Regions from separate parts of the Bradyrhizobium sp. B039 genome, predicted to be linked through region 3. Evidence: predicted binding sites of a transcription regulator. Region 3 holds the regulator's gene; each other region holds the start of a gene.
The links. The regulator PhoB, encoded in region 3, activates phosphate uptake and scavenging genes when phosphate is short. The targets are predictions, from matches to a motif close to TGTCATNNANCTGTCAT.

Region 1 (2,265 bases), 3.6 Mb from region 3:
AACAGGATGTATTCGCAGAGATGGCCGATGCGCTTCAGGATCATCTCGGCGCTGTGGATCGAGCCGTCATAGGTGCACTGCTCGACCACGGCGACGCGGAACGGCCGTTCCTTGCGCCAGGCGTCGCGATCCCTGACCAGCGGATGGTTGCGGATCGCCTCGCGCAGGGCCTTCTCGTCGAGGACGTCCCAGCGCATCGGGCCGATCAGGCCCCAGGCGTTGCGGATGGTCGGGACGTAGACCGGGATGCCGCCATTGATCATCAGCGCGCCGTGATGGGCGGCCTTGTGGTTGTTGCGGTCGAACAGCACGAGGTCGCCGTCGGTGACGAGCGCGCCGAGCGCGACCTTGTTCGAGGTCGAGGTGCCGTTGAGCACGAAATAGGTCTTCTCCGCGCCGAAGATCTGGGCGGCTTCCTTCTGCGCCTTCAGCGCCGGGCCCTCATGGGTGAGGAGGTCGCCGAGGTCGAGCACGGAATTGTCGAGGTCGTCGCGAAACACGGATTCGCCAAGATGCTCGACGAACACCCGGCCGATCGGGCTGCGATTGTAGAACACGCCGCCATTGTGGCCCGGACAGGTCCAGAGCTGATTGCCTTCCTCGGCATAGTCGACCAGCGCGCCGAAGAACGGCGTCTTCAGCGTCTCGGCATATTGCTTGAGCCGGCTGATCAGGTTCTTGGCGATGAAGGTCGGCGTCTCCTCGGAGAGGAAGACATAGCCGTCGATGAAGTCGAGCACCTCGACCGGCAGATCCTCGAACCGCTTGCGCCGGATCAGGAGGATGATCGGGAAATCGAGGCCGCGGCGCCGCATCAAATTGATCAGCGCCGAGGTCTTGCCCTCCAGGCCCTTCTTGCCCCAGTCCACCACCATGCAGCCGATCGCGGCGTCGGTCTGCACCGCGATCTCCGCGTCCTCCAGCTTGCGGGCCCGGACGACCTCGAAGCCGGAGCGCTGGATCTCCTCGATGATCTGGTTGAAGCGGACGCCTTCGAGGTCGTCGGCGTCGAACACGGGTGCGGCGAACAGGAAGTTGAAGCGCTTGAAATAGTCCATTGTCTGTCCCGAATGTACTGGAGACACAGCTCTCGGCACATTCGATGACAGTTGGATGACAGGAGCTGCGGCTGGCGTTTCGCCTCTCCCCGCTTGCGGGGAGAGGCCGGATTGCGCAGCAATCCGGGTGAGGGGGAGCTTCCGCGAGTCTGACTATCACCGCCTTTGTGGGTGCAGCCCCTCACCCCAACGCTCTCAGCGCGAGCGAAGCTCGGCGCGGCCCCGTAAGAACGGGGAGAGGGAGAAGTCCGCTACCGCTTGGCCTCGCTGAACACCACCGTCGGCACCGCGCGGTTGACGACTTCGCGCAGCGCAAAGCTCGATTGCACCCGCGCGACGCGCGGCAGGCGTGACAGCTCGGTGCGGTGGATGCGCTCGAAATCCTGGATGTCGCGCGCGAGCACGATCAGGATGTAGTCGTCGGTGCCCGACATCAGGAAGCAACGCACGACGGAGGGGCATTTCACCACCTCCGCCTCGAACGCTTTCAGCGCTTCGTCGCTCTGGCTCTCCAGCGCAATGCGCACCAGCACCGTCGTGGTGAGGCCGAACTGCGCCAGGTCGAGCGCGGCCTGATAGGCCTGGATGTAGCCGTCGTCCTCCAGCGCCTTCTGCCGCCGCGCCAGCGCCGTGCTGGATAGTCCGACCTTGTTGGCAAGCTCGGTGTGGCTGGCCCGCGCGTTGGTCGTGAGTTCCGCGAGGATGGCGAGATCTTTCCGGTCGAGGGCCAATGTTTCGTTTCCAGCGTGAAAGGGCACTTCGGCGCCGGAAACCGGCGCGGAGATCGCGAAACTAGCTGATATTTGCACGAAACCAAACTGGACCCGTCGCTACCATGGCGAGGTGAATCAAGACGTTGGAAGGAGCCTAGGATGCGTGTCGGTGTGCCCAAGGAGATCAAGGTGCAGGAATATCGCGTCGGGCTCACCCCGGGCGCGGTCCGTGAATATGTCGCGGCCGGGCATCAGGTGACGGTCGAGACAGGCGCTGGCAGCGGCATCGGTGCTTCGGACGAGGTCTATCGGCGGGCAGGGGCGGAGATCGCCGGGAGCGCCCGCGACGTCTTCGCCAGCTCCGACATGATCGTGAAGGTGAAGGAGCCGCAGAAGAGCGAATGGACCCAGCTTCGCGAAAGCCAGATCCTGTTTACTTACCTCCATCTTGCACCGGATCCCGAACAGGCCAAGGGCTTGCTCGCCTCCGGCTG
Region 2 (2,265 bases), 2.3 Mb from region 3:
ATTCTCTTTGACGTTGTCGCGGGTGCAGGGCTGGTTGACCCGGCCCTGGAGGTCGATGCAGAGCCGGTTGACCATGTTGCGGGCCCAGCCGCGGCCCTCGCTCTGGAGCTCCAGCGACTGTTCGGCGGCGAGGATGCTGCGGTTACGCGCGTTCTCCACATGAAGCAGAAAGTCGCGCTCCTCGCGGAACAGGCGGAAGCGGTTGCGCACCTCCCAATTGATCTGCATGGCGCCGGCGTCCTGCGCGACTGCGCGCTCGGGCGGCAAAGCGGTCAAAATCCCGGCAAGCAGCAGGGCGCCCGCGAAGAAGGTGCGAAGAGATGGTCGGATCATGGCCCGCGTGTTCAACGGCAAAGTTGAGGCGGAAATAAGAGAGGATTGCTCCCCCCGCCCGCAACCTTGTCTGACGATTTTTGCGGGCGCCGTCCAGCGCCCTAGCGCTTGCTGGCCTGTCGCAGCGACCGCTCGCGCTCCATTGCCGCCACCTGCTTGGGCAGGTTGGCCTGGGCGCAGGCCTCCGCCAGCCGCCGTCGCTCCTGCCAGGGCTCGACCACGTTCATCCAGAGCTCGCGCGTGCCCATGATGGAGATGGCGAGGCCGAACGGGATCACGAAATAGAGCAGGCGGAACACCAGCAGCGTCGCCAGAAGCTGCTCGCGGCCGAATTCCGGCAGCGCCACCAGCATGGCGGCATCGAATACGCCGATCGAGCCGGGGGCATGGCTGGCAAAGCCGAGCAGCGTCGCCAGGATGAACACGACCGCCAGCGACAGGAAGTCGATCGGCGGAGTGGCCGGTATCAAGAGATACATTGCCGTGGCGCAGAAGCCGAGATCGACCACGCCGATCAGGATCTGCACCAGCGTCAGCGGCGCCGAAGGCAACACCACCTTCCAGCCCTTCTGGCCGAGCTCGCGGCGTTTCTCGCCCATGCAGAGCCAGACCAGATAGGCGCCGATCGAGGCGAGGCCGCCGAGCGCGATCAGCCGGTTGATCGACGAGGGCAGCTGATCCATCGAGGAGGCGGCATCGGGATGGACGGCCATGCCGATCGAGAGCACGAAGATGTTACCGAGCCAGAAGGTCAGGCCCGACAGGAAGCAGATCTTTGCGACGTCGATCGCGTTCAGCCCGTAATCCGAATAGATCCGGAAGCGGATCGCGCCGCCGGTAAAGACGGTGGCGCCGATGTTGTGGCCGATCGAATAGGACGTGAAGCTGGAGAGCGCTGCAATGCGATAGGGCACGTGCTTCTTGCCGATCGTTCGCAGTGCAAAAAAATCGTAGAAGGTCAGCGTACAGAACGCGAAGAAGACGCAGATCGCCGCCAGCCCGATATTCCCGCGGGGAATCTCGGTCAATGCGGTCAGGATGACGCCGGTATCGATACCTTTGAGGGTCCGCACCAGCGTGGTGATTGCGAAGGCGATGATGAAGACGCTCGCGGCAATTCCGAGCCGTCGCCAGCCAATCCATCTCTTGAAGCCGCGTTTCAGCGCGGGCAGCAGTCCGTGCATTCATCCTCCCGGCAGGGGGCAAGACCGACAAGGCCAGGCATTGGCCAGTCGGGCGCGATGGTTGCCAAAGGCAGGCGTCGATCGCTAGGCATGATCTTGCTCATTTAAGACAAAAACGGTGACTTGTGCAGCCCTTGACAAGGATAGGTTCTGTGCCGGACCGGCGACTTTTGTCATATGTGGTTCACATCGGACGCGCGTTAAGCATATGAGTCGCCAAACCGGCCAGGCCCGCGCGTTCGTATATTGGCATGCTTTCATATCGTGCCGTCCGCGGCATTGTTCCAGCGCAAGCGATGCCGGCTTTTTTGGAACGTCGATGCCGCGTGCCCGTTAGCGCCCCATCAGCAATCGAACATGGCGGGAATATGCGGCTATTCGTGCGAGCCGGTGCCCCCGTGTTCCCGAAACCCAAGAGGATCGGAACGATGGGACTGTTCACAAAAGACATCAAGACCATGAACGACCTGTTCGTGCACCAGCTCCAGGACATCTACTATGCCGAGCAGCAGCTCACCAAGGCGCTGCCGAAAATGGCCGATAAGGCCACCGACCCGCAGCTGAAAAAGGGCTTTTTGACGCACCTCGAGGAAACGAAGCAGCACGTCAAGCGGCTCGAGGAAGTGTTCAAGATGCACGGCGCACAGGTGAAGGCGGTCGACTGCCCGGCGATCGACGGCATCATCGAGGAGGCCGACGAGACCGCCGGCGAGGTCGCCGACAAGGCGGTGCTGGACGCTGCGCTGAT
Region 3 (2,265 bases):
GAAGCGAGTCGGCGGACTCTTGCGCGTGAGTCACGCCATATTGTAGCGTTTGGCTTGTCAGATACGACATCTCGTGCAGTGTTTCTGATCCTCTAAGTCCTCATGTACCGGCGTAGACGTTCGGGCGTTATCGGCGCGCCCGGCGAGCCTTAAGGGATTCTGACGGCACGGGTTTTTCGAGGCTTAGGCATTCGCCGCGAGGCGCCAGGATGGCAGCCGCACGGCGAGGGAAAGGGTGCAATGACGGTTTTGACCTGGTCCGACGATCGCGTCGAGCAGTTGAAAAAGCTCTGGGAGGCCGGATTATCGGCCAGCCAGATCGCAGCCGAGCTCGGGAACGTGACCCGCAATGCCGTGATCGGCAAGGTACACAGGCTCGGCCTATCCGGCCGCGCCAAGAGCCCCTCATCGGCGGCTCCGCGGCCGCGCAAGGCGCGCCCCGCGCAGCACATGATGCGGGTGAGCCGCCCCATTGCGCGCGGCAACACCGCGCTGGCGCAGGCCTTCGAGGTCGAGGTGGAGGCCGAACCGGTCACCTACGACAACGTGGTGCCGATGAGCCAGCGGCTGTCGCTGCTGGAGCTGAACGAGGCGACCTGCCACTGGCCGGTCGGCGATCCCTCGAGCCCGGATTTCTTCTTCTGCGGCGGCAGGGCGCTGTCGGGCCTGCCCTACTGCGCGCAGCACTCGCGCGTGGCATATCAGCCCGCCGCGGATCGCCGGCGCGCACCGGCGAAGCCCTCGCGGTGAGTTTGTCGCTCTAGCTGATTGCAAAGACGGCGCCGTCACGCGATGACGGATCGACACACTCCGATGTCGTCCCGGCGAAGGCCGGGACCCATAACCACCAGCAGATGTGGTTACGGGGACACGGAGTTACCCTTGTCGCGCAAACAATTGCGCCCTGGGGTTATGGGTCCCGGCCTTCGCCGGGACGACACCGATATCGTGGCGACAGCTCGCCAAACCAACTCGCCCCTAGCTTACGTCTGCTCCGCCTTCGCAAAGCGATCATCCAGCGCGTAGCCGGCGCCGCGGACGGTGCGGATGGGATCCTGCTCGCGGCCGAGATTGAGCAGCTTGCGCAGGCGGCCGATGTGGACGTCGACGGTGCGCTCGTCGATGTAGATGTCGCGGCCCCAGACGCTGTCGAGCAGCTGCTCGCGCGAGAACACGCGGCCGGGATGCTCCAGGAAGAACTCCAAGAGGCGATATTCGGTCGGGCCGAGGTCGATCGGCCGGCCCGAGCGCGCGACGCGGCGCTTGTCGCGATCGAGCTCGATGTCGCCATAGGCCAGCACCGTGGCGAGCCGCTCCGGGCTTGCGCGCCGCAGCAGGCCCTTCACGCGTGCCAAGAGCTCCGGCACCGAGAACGGCTTGACGATGTAGTCGTCGGCGCCGGTCGCAAGACCCCGCACCCGCTCGCTCTCCTCGCCGCGCGCGGTGAGCATGATGATCGGGAGCTGCTTGGTCTCGGGCCGGGTCCGCAGCCGGCGGCACAGCTCGATGCCCGACAGGCCCGGCAGCATCCAGTCGAGTACGATCAGATCGGGGATGTGTTCCTTGAGGCGGGTGTCGGCGTCGTCGCCGCGCATCACCGTCTCCACATCATAGCCGTCGCCTTCGAGGTTGTAGCGGAGAAGCTCGGTGAGAGCTTCCTCGTCCTCAACCACCATAATGCGTGCGCCCATGGTGTCGTCGCTCCTTAAGTCTTCAGGTATTCGGGACCGTCGTGGCGAAGGTCGTCATGTCGCCCTTCGGTCGCTTGTCGGTGATCGCCTGGCCCTCGATCATGTAGAACACGGTCTCGGCGATGTTGGTGGCGTGGTCGCCGATCCGCTCGATGTTCTTGGCGCAGAACATCAGATGGATGCAGAACGAGATGTTGCGCGGATCCTCCATCATGTAGGTGAGGAGCTCGCGGAACAGCGAGGTGCAGATGGCGTCGACTTCCTCGTCGCCCTTCCACACCGCCATCGCCGCCGGCAGATCATGCGCGGCATAGGCGTCCAGCACCGACTTGACCTGCTGCTGCACGAGGTCGGTCATGTGCTCGAGGCCGCGGAACAGCTTGAGCGGATGGAAATCCGTCTCCAGCGCCGCGACGCGCTTGCCCATGTTCTTGGCAAGGTCGCCGATGCGCTCGAGATCGGTCGCAACGCGCATGGCGCCGACGATCTCGCGCAGATCGACCGCCATCGGCTGGCGGCGGGCGATGGTGAGCACGGCGCGCTCCTCGATGCGCTTCTGCAGCGCGTCGAGCTC

Region 1: the regulator PhoB is predicted to act here: its motif matches at 1,103-1,119, upstream of AAFG50_RS14720 (Orn/Lys/Arg decarboxylase N-terminal domain-containing protein).
Region 2: the regulator PhoB is predicted to act here: its motif matches at 1,689-1,705, upstream of AAFG50_RS29190 (YbhN family protein).

The regions. Positions count from the first base shown of each region.
Region 1 is NZ_CP152416.1:3,148,416-3,150,680, forward strand. Features, by position in the region: gene AAFG50_RS14720 (Orn/Lys/Arg decarboxylase N-terminal domain-containing protein) at 1-1,058, opposite strand, end outside; gene AAFG50_RS14725 (Lrp/AsnC family transcriptional regulator) at 1,310-1,789, opposite strand; gene ald (alanine dehydrogenase) at 1,931-2,265, shown strand, end outside.
Region 2 is NZ_CP152416.1:6,120,947-6,123,211, reverse strand. Features, by position in the region: gene AAFG50_RS29195 (hypothetical protein) at 1-333, opposite strand, end outside; gene AAFG50_RS29190 (YbhN family protein) at 435-1,517, opposite strand; gene AAFG50_RS29185 (ferritin-like domain-containing protein) at 1,946-2,265, shown strand, end outside.
Region 3 is NZ_CP152416.1:8,463,953-8,466,217, forward strand. Features, by position in the region: gene AAFG50_RS39970 (GcrA family cell cycle regulator) at 241-750, shown strand; gene phoB (phosphate regulon transcriptional regulator PhoB) at 984-1,691, opposite strand; gene phoU (phosphate signaling complex protein PhoU) at 1,714-2,265, opposite strand, start outside.